Regions from separate parts of the Serratia sp. TSA_198.1 genome, predicted to be linked through region 3. Evidence: predicted binding sites of a transcription regulator. Region 3 holds the regulator's gene; each other region holds the start of a gene.

The links. The regulator sigma-54, encoded in region 3, starts transcription at its own class of promoters, with help from an activator protein. The targets are predictions, from matches to a motif close to GTTGGCACANNTTTCGCTNT.
Region 1: the regulator sigma-54 is predicted to act here: its motif matches at 3,813-3,832, upstream of glnK (P-II family nitrogen regulator).
Region 2: the regulator sigma-54 is predicted to act here: its motif matches at 2,091-2,110, upstream of ACUTSW_RS16385 (circularly permuted type 2 ATP-grasp protein).

Annotation. Positions count from the first base shown of each region.
Region 1 covers NZ_JBQZFP010000001.1:2,219,210-2,224,921, forward strand. Annotated here, with positions in the region: gene ACUTSW_RS10680 (MGMT family protein) at 48-362, shown strand; gene ACUTSW_RS10685 (YbaY family lipoprotein) at 428-919, opposite strand; gene tesB (acyl-CoA thioesterase II) at 1,150-2,013, shown strand; gene amtB (ammonium transporter AmtB) at 2,101-3,387, opposite strand; gene glnK (P-II family nitrogen regulator) at 3,424-3,762, opposite strand; gene ACUTSW_RS10705 (SmdB family multidrug efflux ABC transporter permease/ATP-binding protein) at 4,061-5,712, opposite strand, start outside.
Region 2 covers NZ_JBQZFP010000003.1:379,511-385,222, reverse strand. Annotated here, with positions in the region: gene ACUTSW_RS16390 (alpha-E domain-containing protein) at 1-625, opposite strand, end outside; gene ACUTSW_RS16385 (circularly permuted type 2 ATP-grasp protein) at 619-2,055, opposite strand; gene ridA (2-iminobutanoate/2-iminopropanoate deaminase) at 2,331-2,717, opposite strand; gene pyrI (aspartate carbamoyltransferase regulatory subunit) at 2,940-3,404, opposite strand; gene pyrB (aspartate carbamoyltransferase) at 3,417-4,352, opposite strand; gene ACUTSW_RS16365 (ABC transporter substrate-binding protein) at 4,641-5,712, opposite strand, start outside.
Region 3 covers NZ_JBQZFP010000004.1:26,996-32,707, forward strand. Annotated here, with positions in the region: gene rapZ (RNase adapter RapZ) at 1-290, opposite strand, end outside; gene ptsN (PTS IIA-like nitrogen regulatory protein PtsN) at 422-883, opposite strand; gene hpf (ribosome hibernation promoting factor) at 1,166-1,453, opposite strand; gene rpoN (RNA polymerase factor sigma-54) at 1,477-2,910, opposite strand; gene lptB (LPS export ABC transporter ATP-binding protein) at 2,961-3,686, opposite strand; gene lptA (lipopolysaccharide ABC transporter substrate-binding protein LptA) at 3,693-4,232, opposite strand; gene lptC (LPS export ABC transporter periplasmic protein LptC) at 4,201-4,779, opposite strand; gene kdsC (3-deoxy-manno-octulosonate-8-phosphatase KdsC) at 4,776-5,330, opposite strand; gene kdsD (arabinose-5-phosphate isomerase KdsD) at 5,349-5,712, opposite strand, start outside.

The DNA.
Region 1 (5,712 bases), on a different contig from region 3:
GTGGCACACTTTCATCCTTGGCTTTTTGCCGCAGCAGGAAAACATAAATGGAACCAGAAGACGCCACATTCAGCCAGCGCGTGTTCCACGTGGTAACCGCCATTCCCTATGGCAAGGTCACGACCTATGGCGAGGTAGCGCGGCTGGCGGGCTCACCGCGGGCCGCACGTCAGGTCGGCGGCGTACTGAGGCGTCTGCCGGAAGGCAGCAGCCTGCCCTGGCACCGGGTGATTAACCGCCATGGCCAGATTTCGCAGCAGGGGGAGGACTTTCAACGTCAGCGCCAGGCGCTGCTGAGTGAGGGGATCATCTTCGGCGCGCACAGCACGGTCGATCTACTGATTTATGGCTGGCGCTGGTAGCAACAAAACAGCCTTTGGCCGGAGCGCAAAGGCTGTTGATCTCTTACAGCTTCAGGATTGCCGGTTTACGGCATCACTGTTGGCGTCGCCTGAACCGGCATGCCCTGCACCGGAACCAACTGCAGGTCGGCACGGGTGCCGTTGCGGGTCACTACTTCCTGGATAGTGTCGGTAATAAAGGTCATCCGACCGTTTACCGTAATGGCCGCGCTCAGAATGATACGCGCGTTGGGCTGAATATCAGCCGGGTTGTAAGGAAGTACAAAATTAAACGGCGCCTGCTTGCCTTCAGTGCGCACCGCGCGCTGGGCAATCACTTTCGACGGCGCATCCGACAATGAAGCATCAGAGAGCGTAACCGTCAGTACGGCATCCGGTGGCAGCGCAATACGCTGGCGAATGTTAACCGAACCAGTTACCGCCGGGCCCTGAATCTGCGTTTGCGCAATCGCTGGGTTTCCCGCTGCCGGCACAGGCACATTTGCGCTCTTTTGAGCACAACCCGCCAGGGTGATCGTCAATGCTGCTGCTCCACCTACGATTTGCCAGAGTTTCATGGATCGGTCTCCTTTTTTATTATCAACACCTTGGTGGCTTTCACCACCTCACTCATTAAACTTAGCACAAAATACTGAAAAATCCATTTTGCACTGCCTGTTAATCACTTAGCCTTCTAATAACGCTCAGTATTCAGGCAATTTTCCCTGTGCCTTAACGCAACATATTGACGTCTTGCCGTGATATTCCGCACACTGCGCAAAATGATTATTAAAAGGGTAGTAACTTTATGAGCCAGGCACTGCAAAACCTCCTCGATCTGCTGGATCTGGAGAAAATCGAAGAAGGGCTATTCCGCGGACAAAGTGAAGATCTGGGTCTGCGTCAGGTATTCGGCGGACAGGTGGTCGGCCAGGCGCTGTATGCCGCCAAACAAACGGTACCGGCAGAACGCAGCGTGCACTCGTTCCACAGCTATTTCTTACGCCCAGGCGACAGCAGCAAGCCGATTATTTATGACGTAGAAATCCTCCGCGACGGCAATAGCTTCAGCGCCCGTCGCGTCAGCGCCATTCAGCACGGCAAACCGATCTTCTACATGACCGCCTCTTTCCAAAGCCCGGAAGCAGGGTTTGAACACCAGAACACCATGCCGGACGTGCCGCCGCCAGAAGGACTGATGTCCGAATCAGACATAGCCCAGAAGTTGGCGCATATGCTGCCGGACAAGGTTCGCGAAAAGTTTATCGGCCAAAAGCCGATTGAAATGCGCCCGGTCAAATTCCACAACCCGCTGAAAGGTACGGTGGAAGAACCGCACCGTTACGTGTGGTTCCGCGCCAACGGCACCATGCCGGACGATCAGCGTATCCACCAATATCTGCTGGGCTATGCGTCAGATTTCAACTTCCTGCCGACGGCGCTACAGCCGCACGGCGTCGGCTTCCTTGAGCCGGGCATGCAGGTGGCGACTATCGATCATTCGATGTGGTTCCACCGGCCGTTCCGCCTGGACGATTGGTTGCTGTACGTGGTGGAAAGCTCCTCCGCCTCTGGCGCACGCGGCTTTGTGCGCGGCCAGTTCTACACCCGTGAAGGCGTACTGGTCGCCACCACGGTGCAAGAAGGCGTGATTCGCCAGCGCGACGCCTAAAAAAGAAAAAAAGGGCGATGTCACCATCGCCCTTTTCGCATCATCATTATTTTTCGTGTTATTTAGCGCACTGCCCTTCTTCAAGGCTTATTGGTTATAGGCACTCTCGCCATGGCTGTTGACGTCCAGACCTTCGCGCTCCTGCTCTTCCGGTACGCGCAGACCGACGATGGCGCCCGCCACTTTAAAGGCGATGAAAGCAGCCACACCGGACCAGACCAGGGTGATTGCCACGCTCATCAGTTGGACCAGCACCTGATGGCTCATGGTAACGCCTTCTGCGTACCCGGTGCCGCCCAGTGAGGCAGAGGTGAACACGCCGGTCAACAGACAGCCGACGATGCCGCACACGCCATGCACGCCGAACACGTCACAGGTATCATCCACATTCAGCCATTTCTTCAGCGTGACCACGCCCCACAGACCGGCAACGCCGCCCACCAGGCCGATAATCAGCCCCCCGCCGATACCCACGGTACCCGCAGCCGGCGTGATAGCGACCAGCCCGGCGATACAACCGGAGCATGCGCCCAGCAGTGAAGGTTTGCCGCGCACAATCCACTCGGCAAAGGTCCAGGAGAGGATCGCGCCGGCGGTAGCAACCACGGTGTTCAGGAACGCCAGTGCCGCAATGCCGTTAGCCGCGCTGGCAGAACCGGCGTTGAAGCCAAACCAGCCGACATACAGGATTGAAGCGCCGGTAAACACCATCGGCAGGTTGTGCGGCTTGAAGGCTTCTTTGCCGAAACCGGCACGTTTACCCAACAGGTAGGCGCCAATCAGCCCGGCGCTTGCCGCGTTGATGTGCACTACGGTGCCGCCGGCAAAGTCCAGCGCGCCGTCAGCGGCCAGGAAACCGCCGCCCCATACCATGTGCGCAATCGGCAGGTAAGAAATGGTGAACCAGATGGCCGCAAAAATCACTACCGCAGAGAAGCGGATACGCTCGGCAAAGCCGCCCACCACCAGCGCAACGGTAATACAGGCAAAGGAAGCCTGGAATGCCACGTGGATCATCTGGCTAAAGGTGCCGGTGACGCTATCGATGCCAATGCCTTTCAGCATCGCCGTCTGGAATCCGCCGAAGAACGCATTGCCCTCGCTGAAAGCCAGGCTGTAGCCATAAAGCACCCACAGCACGCACACCATTGCGAAGGTAACGGTGACCTGAGTCAACATGGAGAGCACGTTTTTGGAACGCAGCAAACCACCGTAAAACAGAGCTACGCCCGGCAAGGTCATGAACAGCACCAAAGCGGTGCAAATCATCATGAACGCGTTGTCAGCCTTGTCTGCGACCGCCGGAGCGGCCAGGGCCAAAGAAGGAACCATGGTTACCGTACTCAGGCCCAACATGGATAAAAGTTTTTTCATTATCAATCCATCCCCATTACTTTACTGAGCCTGTGATTACAGTGCTGCTTCGTCTGTTTCGCCGGTGCGAATGCGAATGACACGTTGCAATTCGGCAACGAAAATTTTGCCGTCACCGATTTTACCGGTGTAGGCCGCTTTACTAATGACATCAACCACTTCGTCCAACTGATCGTCGGCGATAGCAATGTCGATTTTGACTTTAGGTAAGAAGTTGACGCTGTATTCCGCTCCGCGATAGAGCTCAGCATGACCCTTCTGGCGACCAAACCCTTTCACTTCGGTTACGGTCAGCCCCTGAATACCTACAGAGGATAGGGCTTCACGCACGTCCTCCAGCTTGAATGGTTTAATCACCACGGTAACCAGCTTCATATTGCCCCTCCACGAATTAAGCCCAAACTCCCCCTTGGTACGAGTCTTATAAAGCAAAGGCTATGCCACAAATGGTTTTGTGCGCGAATTCAGCAAATTAACCGACGGGCTGGCGATGCGACGTACCGAGGCCACCCGGCAACCGGTTCCTGCGAGGGTGATTGATTAAATATCGCGCACTAATTTGGTGCGTGACGCGTCGAAAAAGTGCAGAGCAAGGGATTTGAAAAGGATGGATGCCTGTTTGTGGTGCGTGGCGGGAAAAGAAAGGGCCGGTTTTGATAACCGGCCCCTGGGATCATGCGGTTTGCGTTTCTTCGCGGCTGGCAGCGGCCAGCTCCTCGCCCACCAGTTGCAGTTGATACATCTGGTAGTAACGCCCCTGTTGCGCCAGCAGTTGCTGATGATTGCCCTGCTCGACTGCCTGACCGCGGTGCAACACCAAAATCGAGTCGGCATCGACAATGGTCGACAGACGGTGAGCGATCACCACCAACGTGGTGTGTTCACGGATCAAACGCAGCGCGCGCTGGATCGCCTGCTCGGTTCCGGAGTCAATGTTGGCGGTCGCCTCGTCCAGGATCAGGATCTGCGGCGCCTGCACCAACACTCTGGCCATTGCCAACAGCTGTTTCTGGCCCACCGACAGATTGTTGCCCTGCTCGCCCAGACGGGTATGGATGCCCTGCGGGAAGGTCCGTACCAGCTCAGCCAACTGCACCGTTTCCAGCGCCTGCCAGACCGTCTCTTCGCTGATGTTGCGCCCCAGAGTCACGTTGGCCAGCACCGATTCGGCGATCACCACCGGATCTTGCTGCACCATTGCCACGCCCTGGCGCAGCGTGCGGTGCGACAAATTGGAGAGCGGACGGCCGTCAAGGCGCACTTCGCCTTCGTTGATCGGGTAATAACCCATCAGTAAATTAGCCAAGGTGCTCTTGCCGCTGCCGGTATGGCCGACCAGCGCCACAAAACCCCGCGAAGGCACCGACAGCGAAATATGTTGCAGCACCTTTTTATCTTCACGGTAAGCAAAGCTCAGGTTGTCGATGTCGATACGGCCGCTTTCCAGCGGGCGATCGTCCGTCCCGTAACTTTGCTGACTGCGGTCCATCAACTCGAAAATGCGCTCGCCGGCCACCACCGCCTGTTGCAGGATCGACTGTTGCGACGTCAGTTCGATTAGTGGCTCATTCAGGCGCCCCAGGTAGTTGATAAAGGCATACAGCACGCCGACGCCTATCGACCCTTCGCCGCTGAAACCGAACAGCATCAGCAGGCCGCACAGCACCAGCGCCGAAAACAGGCTGAGCAGCGGCCGCAGCAGAAAACCGTCCAGGCGCAGCGTCTGCATACGCGCGGAATAGTGTGACCGACTGGCTGCGTTCATGCGTTCGCCAAAGCGGATCTGCTGACGGAACTGCTGGATCACGCCCATGCCGTTGATCACTTCATTAAAACCGTCGTTGATGTCCGCCAGATAGCCGCGCATCCGGCGTACGACCGGCGTGCTGTAGTACTGATAAATACCCATCACCACAAATACCGCCGGGAAGATACAAATCGCCACCAGCGCCATGCGCCAGTCGAGGCTAAACATCGCCACCAGCATGGCACCAATCAACGCGGCGCTTTTCAGCACGGTGGAAACCACCATTACGTACAGATCTTTAATCACTTCGGTGTCATTGGTCACCCGGGAGATTAACTGCCCGACCGGTTGCGTATCGAAAGCGCTGAGCGGCTGACGCAGTGCAGCGTCCATCACATCGGTGCGCAGACGTTGAACCACCCCCACCGCGGCCTGATTGAACAGCAGCGCCTGAAAATAGTGCAGCGCCGCCGCCAACAGCTCCAGCAGAATGTAGGCCGCCGCCAGCCCGCAGACGATCATCAACGGCAATTGCCCTTTGGCGACGTAATTATCGATAAAGTAACTGACCAGAATCG
Region 2 (5,712 bases), on a different contig from region 3:
CTTCGCGTGCGCTGACCGCCCGCAGCAGCGTGTCCATACGGTAATACTCGCGCACCGGATCGTTGTCGTTATCCAGCAACTCGTTTTTGACGCCGAGTAGGCGTGCGGTGCTGTCTGCCCGCTCCAGCAGGGTGCCTAGGCGGATAAAGCACATCGCGTCGCTGCGCAGCAGGGTGCCGAACATCGCGCCACGAAACAGGTGCGAGCGCTCCTTGACCCAGTCGAAGAAGCCGTCGGCGCCCACCGACCCTATGCCCTGGCGGCGGATCAGCTTCATTTCGATCCAGGTGGCGTTAATGCATTCCCAGACCTCGGAAGACAGGCTGCCGCGCACCGCATGGGCGTTGTTCCAGCCCATTTGCAGGCAGCTGTAGATGCTGCTGTGGTTACGGCTGTCGAGCGCAAAAAAGCTCACCAGATTGGCCATCGTCAAATCGGGATAGGCGGCGGCGTACAGTTGCCCGGTGCCGGTCAGGTTGAGCGGCACCTGCAGATCATGATCTTCGCTGTCGCGGATCGGCATCATCGACAGTTTGTTGGTCACGTCGAGCACCCGGGCGATGCTTTCCGCCCGCTCCAGATAGCGGGCCATCCAATAGAGTTCACTGGCAGTTCGGCTCAGCATGCGTCATCCTCCAACACCCAGGTATCCTTGGTTCCCCCGCCCTGTGACGAGTTGACCACCAGTGAGCCTTGCGCCAGCGCTACGCGCGTCAGGCCGCCGGGCACCAGGCGAATTTCCGCACCGCTCAGGGCGAACGGCCGCAGATCGATATGACGCGGCGCCAGGCCATCGTTGACAAAGGTCGGGCAGGTCGACAGCGCCAGCGTGTTCTGCGCAATGTAGTTATGCGGTTTGGCCAGCAGCAGCGCGCGGAAGTGGGCGATTTCGTCTTTGGTCGCCGCCGGCCCAATCAGCATGCCGTAACCGCCGGCGCCGTGAACCTCCTTCACCACCATCTGCTCCAGGTTCGCCAGCACGTACGACAGCTCATTCTTGTGGCGGCACTGCCAGGTGGGCACGTTGTTGAGGATCGGCTCTTCCTGCAGATAGAAGCGCACCATGTCCGGCACGTACGGGTAGATCGACTTGTCGTCGGCCACGCCGGTACCGATGGCGTTCGCCAGCACCACGTTGCCGGCGCGGTAGACGGAAAGCAGCCCCGGCACGCCGAGCATCGAGTCCGGGCGGAACGCCAGCGGATCGAGGAAGGCGTCGTCCACCCGGCGGTAGATCACATCCACCTTGCACGGCCCGGCGGTGGTGCGCATAAACACCGCGCCGTCCTTGACGAACAGGTCGGCGCTTTCAACCAGCTCCACGCCCATCTGCTGAGCCAGGAAGCTGTGCTCGAAATAGGCGCTGTTGAAACGGCCCGGCGTCAGCACCACCACGGTAGGATCGTTAATCGGCGAGCTTTCGCGCAGGGTTTGCAGCAGGTGCGACGGGTAACGCTCTACCGGGGCGATGCGTTGCTGGGCGAACAGTTCCGGGTACAGGCGCATCATCATCTTGCGGTTTTCCAGCATGTAGGACACGCCGGACGGGGTGCGAAGATTGTCCTCCAGCACGTAATACTGGCCGTCGCCGCCGCGCACCATATCCACGCCGACGATGTGCGCGTAAATATTGCGGTGCAGATCGACCCCCTGCATGCAGGGCTGATACTGATCGTTAGCCAGCACCTGTTCGGCCGGAATAATCCCGGCTTTCAGAATATGCTGTTGATGGTAGATATCGTGCAGAAAGGCGTTGAGCGCCTGTACGCGCTGGCGAATGCCGCGATCGAGCATCGCCCATTCGCTGGCGGGGATGATGCGCGGCACGCTGTCGAACGGGATCAGCCGTTCGGCGCCGTCATCCTCACCGTAAACATTAAAGGTAATGCCCACCCGGTGAAACAGCAGTGCAGCCTCTTCTCTTTTACGCTGAATAGCCTTTTGGTCGGCCTGTTGCAGCCAATGCCAGTAAGCTTCGTAATGGCCCCGGTGTTTACCCTCAGCCAGAAGCATCTCATCAAAAAACGGTGAAGCGGACAGGTCGATATTTAGCATCGTCACCTCGTTGACATTGCAGGCTGTAACAAGATCGAGCATAAAATGTGCCAAAATGTGAAAGAGGCGAAAACCGGCGTAAAAAGCAGGAAAAAGGCAGGGGAAAGCGCGATTTGGGTGCAGGCGCGGCGGGCGTTGCCTTAAAATGGGGCGAAATTGTGGTGCGTTGGGTTAACTATGATCCCTGATAGCGCACCCTAACGGATCGTTGCTTCAGGCGGGACAAATAAAAACGGCCAGCCGATGGCTGACCGTTGGGCGCGGTAGTCGTGGAATTAACGACGAACGGCGATGGCTTCGATCTCGATTTTCACGTCTTTCGGCAGACGGGCCACTTCGACGCAGGAACGGGCCGGGAACGGCGCGTTGTGCTCGGTGAAGAAGCTTTCGTAAGCGGCGTTTACGGTGGCGAAATCGTTCAGATCTTTCACGAACACCGTGGTTTTCACGATGTCGGCGACTTTCAGGCCGGCGGCTTCAACGATCGCTTTAACGTTTTCCAGCGACTGGCGTGCCTGTGCGGAAACGTCGTCGGCTACTTCGCCGGTTTTCGGATCCACAGGGATCTGGCCGGAAGTGATGATCATGCTGCCCAGATCAACGCCCTGCACGTAAGGACCAATGGCTGCCGGGGCGAGTTCAGTGCTGATGTTACGTGACATTTTTTCTCCTGATATACCCTTCGTCTTTCAAACCGCAGCGTTGTTGGCTGCGTGCGCTCACCCCAGTCACTGACTTGAGTCAGCTCCTGGGGACTCTCGCACTTGCCGCCTAGCTGCGGCTCGAAATCCATTGGGTAGCAACGTGGGTAGATTATCTTCAGGGACTCATTATAGGGAGTGACGAGCGGATTAACAGCGTCGTTCCCGGCAAATGGGTATATTTCAATCCGCCTGCAGCACCACCTGATGGTCGAACTCTTTCTCGCAGTAGCGGCATTTCAGATGCACTTCGCCGTCGCGGGATTTCACGCCGAAACTGGACGCTACCGGCTCGCTGCGGCTGATGCAGTTGCCGTTCGGGCAGGTCAGCACGCCGTCGATATGGTCCGGCAGGCTGAGGGTCAGCTTGCGCACCACTTCGTAGTTGTCGATGCGGTTCACCGTGGCTTTCGGCGCGTACATCGCCAGCTGGTTGGCCTGCTGCTCGGTCAGGAAGGTGTTCTCGATTTTAATCAGGTCTTTGCGGCCCAGCTCGTTGGAGGGCAGGTTCAGGCCAATGGTGATGCGCTGGTCGGTGGCGGTCAATTTGAACAGCGTCAGCAGCTTAAAGCCCACCTGCGCCGGAATATGGTCAATCACCGTACCGCACTTGATCGCTTCAACCTGCAGTTTGTTATCGTGAGTCATGACGGTTCCCCCTTAAAGAGCCAAATCTGCGTTTAATACCAGCGCCAGCAGCGCCTGGCGGGCGAAGATGCCGTTGCCTGCCTGCTGGAAGTAGTAGGCGTACGGCGTGGTATCCACGTCGGTGGTGATCTCGTCGATGCGCGGCAGCGGGTGCAGCACTTTGAGATTGGCGCGCGCGCCGGCCAGATCCGCCGCGCGCAGCACGAACTGCGCCTTCACGTTGGCGTATTCCGAAGGATCCAGGCGCTCTTTCTGCACCCGAGTCATGTAGAGAATATCCAGCTCCGGCACCACTTCTTCAATGCTGCTGTGCAGGCTGTATTCGATGCCTTTTTCTTCGAGCATTTTCAGGATGTAAGCCGGCATTGCCAGCGCATCCGGGGCGATAAAGTAGAAGCGGTTGCCTTCGAACTTGGCCAGCGCCTGCGCCAGCGAGTGTACGGTGCGGCCGTATTTCAGGTCGCCGACCATGGCGATATTGATGTTGTTCAGGCGGCCCTGGGTTTCCTGGATGGTGAACAGGTCGAGCAGCGTTTGGGTCGGGTGCTGGTTGGCGCCGTCGCCGGCGTTGAGCACCGGGACACCGCCGGAAAATTCCGTCGCCAGCCGCGCGGCGCCTTCCTGCGGGTGACGCATCACGATGGCGTCTACGTAGGTGCCGATGACCGAGATGGTGTCGGCCAACGTTTCGCCTTTCTTGCCCAGCGACGTATTGCTGCCGTCGGCAAAACCGACCACCGAGGCACCGAGGCGATGCATAGAGGTTTCGAACGACAGGCGGGTGCGGGTCGAGGCTTCGAAGAAGCAGCTGGCGATCACCTTGTGCTTGAGCAACTCGGGCTGCGGGGTGGCTTTCAGGCTGGCGGCGGTGCGCAGCACCAGCTCCAGATCCTCGCGGCTGAGATCGTTAATAGAGATGATATGTTTGTGATACAGCGGGTTGGCCATTTTTCACTCTCCTCGACTCGTGCCCGTGGCGCGGGGCTTTTTAAGGCAAAAAAAAGCCCCTCAACGAGGGGCTTGAAACGATCGGTTTAGCAACAGGAGAAACAACGGCAGTTGGCCGCCGATTGGCGGTCGGTTTTGTCGGTTGCGGCTAACAAAACACATGGCGTTTTTCATGCTTTCTCCTGGCAAATTGTCGCGCATTATACTCGCGCTTTTCGCCACTGCAAGCGCTAAAACGCCGATTTTTGCCGCTTCGCAATCGATTGGCCGGCGATGGCCGCTTGCCGGTTATTTGCTGACGCGATCGTAGTAGACCATGTCGGCGTTCAGGCCCTGCTGGTAGCCTTTGACGTTATCGCGCAGCACCACTTCGGTTTTGGCCTGATCGATAAACACATACGGCGAACTGCGTTGCAACTCCTGTTGCATGGCAGTGTACAGTGCGGTGCGTTTGGCCGGATCGGCTTCGGCTACCGCCGCCAGCGTCTGCTTGCTCAACTGCGGGATCTGCCAACCGTTGAGGCCCGCGACCGTACTGGTTTTGCCGTCGTTATAGGCGAAGGCGCTGGCGTTGGAATGCGCATCAAAATAATCCGGGATCCACAGGCGGATCGCCGCCTGGTGCTGTTTGGCGCGTACCCGCGAATACACCTGGCTGCCGGCGGCCGGCAACAGATCCAGCTTCACGCCACCCTGGGCAAAACTGGCCTGCAACGCTTGGGCGATGGTGATAAACGGCGGCTTGTTCTCCACGTCCAGCGTCAGGGTGGCGTTGGTGATGCCGGCCTTGGCCAGGATCGCCTTGGCCTTGGTCGGATCGAAGCTGAACGGGTTGTCTTCCAGCGCGCCCGGCAGCCCGACCGGCAGGAAGCTCTGATGCACAAAATACTGGCCTTTCAGCAGATCCTTGGTGATGCCCTGATAATCGATCAGATAGCGCGCCGCCTCCCAGAAGGCCGGGTTTTTCAGCAGCGGATTGGCGGCGTTGCCGGTGTTGAACACTAAATAGTTCTGCTCGGCGGACGGGATTTCCAACACCTTCACGCCCGGTTGATTTTTTAACGCCACGGTTTGGTCCGGGCCAAGCTCACGTGCCACATCGGCGTCGCCCTGCTGGATCAGCAGGCGGCGGGTGGCCGGGTCCGGCACGCTTTTAATGATGATGCTGTGCAGCAGCGGCTTGTTGCCCGGCGAGGTCGGATTGGCGTCCAGCACAATCGCCTGATGCGGCTGGTAGACGCGCATTTTGAACGGCCCGCTGCCGGCGGAGTGCATTTTCAGCCAGGCATTGCCGTAGTCGCCGTCTTTGGCGTTCGGCTGCACCGCCTTGCTGTCGACGATCGAGGCGATCGGCGTGGAG
Region 3 (5,712 bases):
CTGTAGCGGCGAATCAGGGTATTACGGTCGGCGTCGAGGAACAGCAATTGCGGAGAAAAGCAGTCCGGCAATTGGGTCATCGCATATTCAAACACTTCCGGCGATTCCGGCATGTTACGCACGTCGATGCTTACCGCTGCGGATATGTTGCGTTCCGCCAGCGTATTGGCAAGCTGCGGCAGCAGTACCACGGGCAGGTTATCAACGCAGTAAAAACCCATGTCTTCCAGCGCCCGCAAGGCGACGGATTTCCCTGAACCGGAACGGCCGCTGACAATCATCAGCACCATGTGGCAACTCCCCCTGGCATCTCAGTGGCGTTTATCGCCACCGTTAGAAACTTTATTATTCCGGCCTGAGCCGAAACCCATCATAGCTAAACAGTATCGTTATCCTGGCTGGAAGTCACGCCAGCCGGGCGTTACTCGGTAATGATCTGGTAAAGCTCTTCGTCGCTTTGCGCCGAGCGCAGGCGGCGGCATACGGTTTTGTCGGCCAGGCGCTTGGCGACGAGCGACAGGGTATGCAAATGGGTTTTACATTGGTCGGCCGGCACCAGCAAGGCGAACAGCAAGTCGACCGGCTGGTTATCAATGGCGTCAAAGGCAATGGGTTGGTCGAGACGGATAAACACGCCAACGGCCCGCAGTGTGTCCTCTTCCAGTTTGCCATGGGGAATGGCGATACCGTTGCCGATACCGGTACTGCCCATGCGCTCCCGGGTGAGAACCGCGTCAAACACCACCTGCGATGGCAGGTTGAGCTGTTTTGCAGCCAGTTCGCTGATAATCTCCAAAGCCCGTTTCTTGCTGGTGCAGTGTACCGAGCTTTTGGTGCACTCGATGTTTAACACCGAGCTTAATTGCATTGTTTCGTTGTTCATCTCATCTTCACTTAAAACCACACCATCAAGCTGCCTTGTGAGGTGATTTTTCGCCTTGTTTAACCCTGATGGCTTATCGGCGCGGTACCCATACCCGTCATACTTGACGCTGTCTCTGTGTTGGCTGCGCTGACTTACCCGAATCACTTACCTGTGTAAGCTCGCGGGATAAGCGCTCATGCCTCCTCGATGCAACGCCAATTATTCAGGGTAATACAGGTAACGCGCCGACGACCTGGGCTATGTTTGAGCCGTGCCCGCTGACGGAAACGGCCCAGAATGTCAGTGTTGTTTCAGTTTGTCTTTATGTTTGTTCAATTGACGCGCCAGTTTGTCGATCAGGGTGTCAATTGCGGCATACATGTTCTCGTCTTCCGAGGTGGCGTGCAACTCGCCTCCATTCACGTGCACCGTCGCTTCCGCAATCTGCTGCACTTTTTCCACGCTAAGCACGACATACACCTGATTTATGCGGTCAAAATACTGTTCGAGCTTGGCGAACTTGGTATTCACGAACTCGCGTAAAGGTTCGGTGATTTCGATGTGGTGTCCGGTAATGTTGAGCTGCATAGTGTCTTCCTTCTCTATTGAGGTCAAACCAACTGTTTACGCTGGTTGGACGGCGGGATGGACAAAGACTCTCGGTACTTGGCGACAGTACGCCGCGCCACGATGATCCCCTGATCGGAGAGCAGGGTGACCAGCTTGCTGTCGCTGAGCGGTTTAGCGGGGTTTTCCGCCGCAATCAATTTCTTCACTAACGCTCGGATCGCCGTAGAGGACGCTTCGCCCCCGCTGTCGGTATTCACGTGGCTGGAGAAGAAATATTTCAACTCGAAAATGCCGCGCGGACTGTGCAGAAACTTCTGCGTGGTGACGCGTGAGATTGTCGATTCATGCATCTCCACGGCCTGGGCGATATCCGCCAGCACCATGGGCTTCATAAATTCAGCACCCTGTTCAAAGAATGCCTGTTGCTGCTCGACGATGCAGCGCGTGACTTTCAGCAAGGTGTCGTTACGGCTTTCCAGGCTCTTGATCAGCCATTTCGCTTCCTGCAGATTGCTGCGGATATACTGGCCGTCACTGTCGTTACGAGCGCTGCTGCCCATTGCGGCGTACTGCTGGTTGATCTTCAGCCGCGGAATGCTGTCGGCGTTGAGCTCTACCGTCCAACTGTTCTGCACTTTGCGTACCAGCACGTCCGGGATCACGTATTCCGACTCGCCAGTATTGATCGACTGGCCCGGGCGCGGATCAAGAGACTGTATCAGCAGCATCGCTTCTTTCAGTGTATCTTCTTTTAGCCGGGTTGTTCGCATCAGGCTGCGAAAGTCGTGATTGGCCAACAGAGCCAGATGTTCGCTGATGATCAGGCGTGCTTCAGCCAGATAGGGCGTATCTTTTGCGTACTGGGAAAGCTGGATCAGCAGACAGTCGCGCAGATCGCGCGCGGCGACGCCAACCGGATCAAAACGCTGTACGCGCTTCAAAACCGCTTCGACTTCGTCCATTGTCACACTCTCGTCACCCATGCTCTCCAGAATATCTTCCAGCGGCACGGTGAGATAGCCGGTGTCGTCGACGGCGTCGACTATCGAGGTGGCAATGGCGACATCGGTATCAGAGAATGGCGTGAGATCCACCTGCCACATCAGGTAATCCTGCAGCGTCTGGGTGGTTTCGCCCTGATAGACCGGCAACTCATCATCGCTGTAATCGGTGCCGGTGCCGGACGGTGTACCTGCGGTGTAGATTTCGTCCCAGGTGGCGTCCAGCGGCAGCTCTTCGGGCATGTCCTTTTGTTCCAGCGCCTCGCGGGTATCCAGCCCTTCGGTTTCGGTAGTCTCTTTGGCGTCGATTTCTTCGTGCAGATCGGTCTGCTCAAGCAGGGGATTGCTCTCTAACGCCAGCTGTATCTCCTGCTGGAGCTCAAGCGTGGACAACTGCAGCAGGCGGATAGCCTGCTGGAGCTGGGGGGTCATGGCCAGTTGTTGGCTGAGCCTGAGTTGCAAACCTTGCTTCATAATCTTCAGTCTACTTCCGTTAACAGTCGTCCATCAGGACGCGCCGGCACTCAGAGGCGGAATTCTTCGCCCAGATAAACGCGTTTCACCTGCTCGTCAGCCAAAATGGCATCCGGCGTGCCGTGAGCAATCAGTTTGCCCTGGCTGACGATATAGGCACGTTCACACACGTCCAGCGTTTCGCGCACGTTGTGGTCGGTGATCAGCACGCCCAAGCCGCTGTCACGCAAGTGCTCGATAATTTTTTTAATGTCGATAACGGAAATGGGATCAACCCCGGCGAACGGCTCATCCAGCAGGATGAATTTCGGGTTAGCCGCCAACGCGCGGGCGATCTCCACACGGCGGCGTTCGCCACCGGACAACGCCTGGCCCAGGTTATCGCGCAGATGGGAGATATGAAACTCTTCCATCAGCTCAACCGCGCGGTCCGCACGCTGCTCGCTGCTGAGATCCTCGCGGATCTCCAGGACGGCCATCAGGTTGTCATACACGCTCAGGCGACGGAAGATCGACGCTTCCTGCGGCAAATAGCCAATGCCGCGACGCGCACGGGCGTGCAGCGGCAGCAGGCTGATGTCTTCTTCGTCAATCACGATACGGCCGGCGTCACGTTGAACGATGCCGACCACCATGTAGAAGGTGGTGGTCTTGCCGGCGCCGTTTGGCCCCAGCAGGCCGACGATCTCGCCGGATTTCACTTTCAGGCTGACGTCTTCAACAACTTTACGGCCTTTGTAGGCTTTCGCCAGGTTTTCTGCGATGAGTGTAGCCATAAGTGATTAGTTACTCTTCTTTTGCCCGTTTTTGTCTTGCAACTGCGACGGTACCAGAACCGTAGTCACGCGTTTGCCTTTATCGCTGAACGCCTGCATTTGCTGCTGTTGCACCAGGTAGGTGATGCGATCGCCCTTCACGTTGCTGTCGAGTTGTTCCAGATAGGCGTTCCCGGTCAGGGTCACCAACTGCGAAGCCACATCGTAACGGACCTTCTGCGCATGGCCTTTTACCGGCTTGCCGCTGTCTTGCATCTGGTAGAAGGTGACCGGATTGCCAAAGGCTTCGATATAAGTTTTGCTCTGATCGCCGCCTGGACGGGTAACGACCACTTTATCCGCTTTGATGTCGATGGTGCCTTGCTTGATCACCACGTTATCGGTAAAGGTGCTGACGTTGCTCTGCATATCCAGAGACTGTTTCAGCGAGTCGATGCTCACCGGTTGGTTGGAGTCAGATTTCAGCGCCCATGCGGGTGCGCTGGCGGCCAAAATGAGGCTTCCGATCAACAGATTACGGTGTTGTTTTTTGGTTTTGAATTTCATAGTTGGTCTTAACCTTATCAATCAGCTCAGCGGTTTTGGCCCGCAGGTTCCCACGCATTTTCATGCCGTTCGAGGTAAAGTTTGTCCCGTAGAGGGTCACTTCATCATCCGAAGCGACATCCTGGGTCACCAGATTCACCTGAGCATTGTCCGTTTTAATTTTTTCCAGCTGTGAGGTGGTGGTCAGGCTGTTCACCTCAACGTGGCCGTAAAGATACAGCATTCTGTCTTTAGTCAGTTTGGCGCGATCGGCGCGAACTGACCAGGTGGCCACCGCGTTTTCATCAAACAGCGTCATCACCGGCTGGGTAAACCAGCTTAATTCATCGGCGGTATAATACTTCACGTCTTCCGCCACCAGCTTGTAACTCAGCTTACCGGCCGGATTGTACACTATGGTGACCGTGTGCTGGCTCTGATAAGTCGGGTCCTGATCATTAACGGGGCCTGGAACCGCATCATCACTGAAATCAGTCATGTTCCAGCCAATCAACGCCAGGGCGATCACCGCCAAAAGGAGGGTGATCCAAAGTTTGGTTTTGCTCATATCGACAGCCCTTTGGCGTCCTCCAGCTTATTCTGCGCCAACAGTATAATGTCGCACAGTTCGCGCACCGCGCCACGGCCGCCGGCAATACGGGTAACATAGTGGGCTCTTGGCGTCAGCAACGGATGTGCATCCGCTACGGCGACCGCCAGGCCAACCTGAGCCATCACCGGCCAGTCGATCAGGTCGTCACCGATATAGGCCACCTGATCCGCGTTTAACGACAGTGTATCCAACAGTTCGCGGAAGGCCAAAAGCTTATCGGACTGCCCTTGATACAGATGGGTGATGCCGAGGGTTTTCGCCCGATCTTCCAGCAGCTTGGCTGAACGGCCGGTGATAATTGCCACGTCGATATCCGACGTCTTCAGGCAGCGAATGCCGTAACCGTCGCGCACGTTGAACGCTTTCAATTCTTCGCCGTTGTTGCCCATAAAAATCAGGCCGTCCGACAGCACGCCGTCGACATCGCAAATCAGCAGGCGGATTTTTCCGGCACGCGCCATGACGTCTTGTTCTACAGGCCCGTAGCAGGTTTCAACCAGACTCATTGAGTTCTATTCCTTTAATTAAACGACGCCGGCGCGCAGCATGTCATGCATATGTACCACACCCAGCAATTGGTCGCCATCGGCAACCAGCAGTGCGGTGATATGGCGCTGCTGCATCAGGTTCAACGCATCGACCGCCAGCAGGTTCGGACGCACCCGTACGCCGCCGAGCGTCATGACATCGACGATCCGGGCTTCATTGAGGTTGATGCCCATATCAAATATCCGCCGCAGGTCACCATCGGTAAAGATACCGGCGATTTTCATCAGATCGTCGCAGATGACCGTCATGCCCAGGTTTTTGCGCGTGATTTCCAGCAACGCGTCGCGCAGCGATGCATCGGCGCTGACGTGCGGGATTTCGTCGCCGCTGTGCATGATG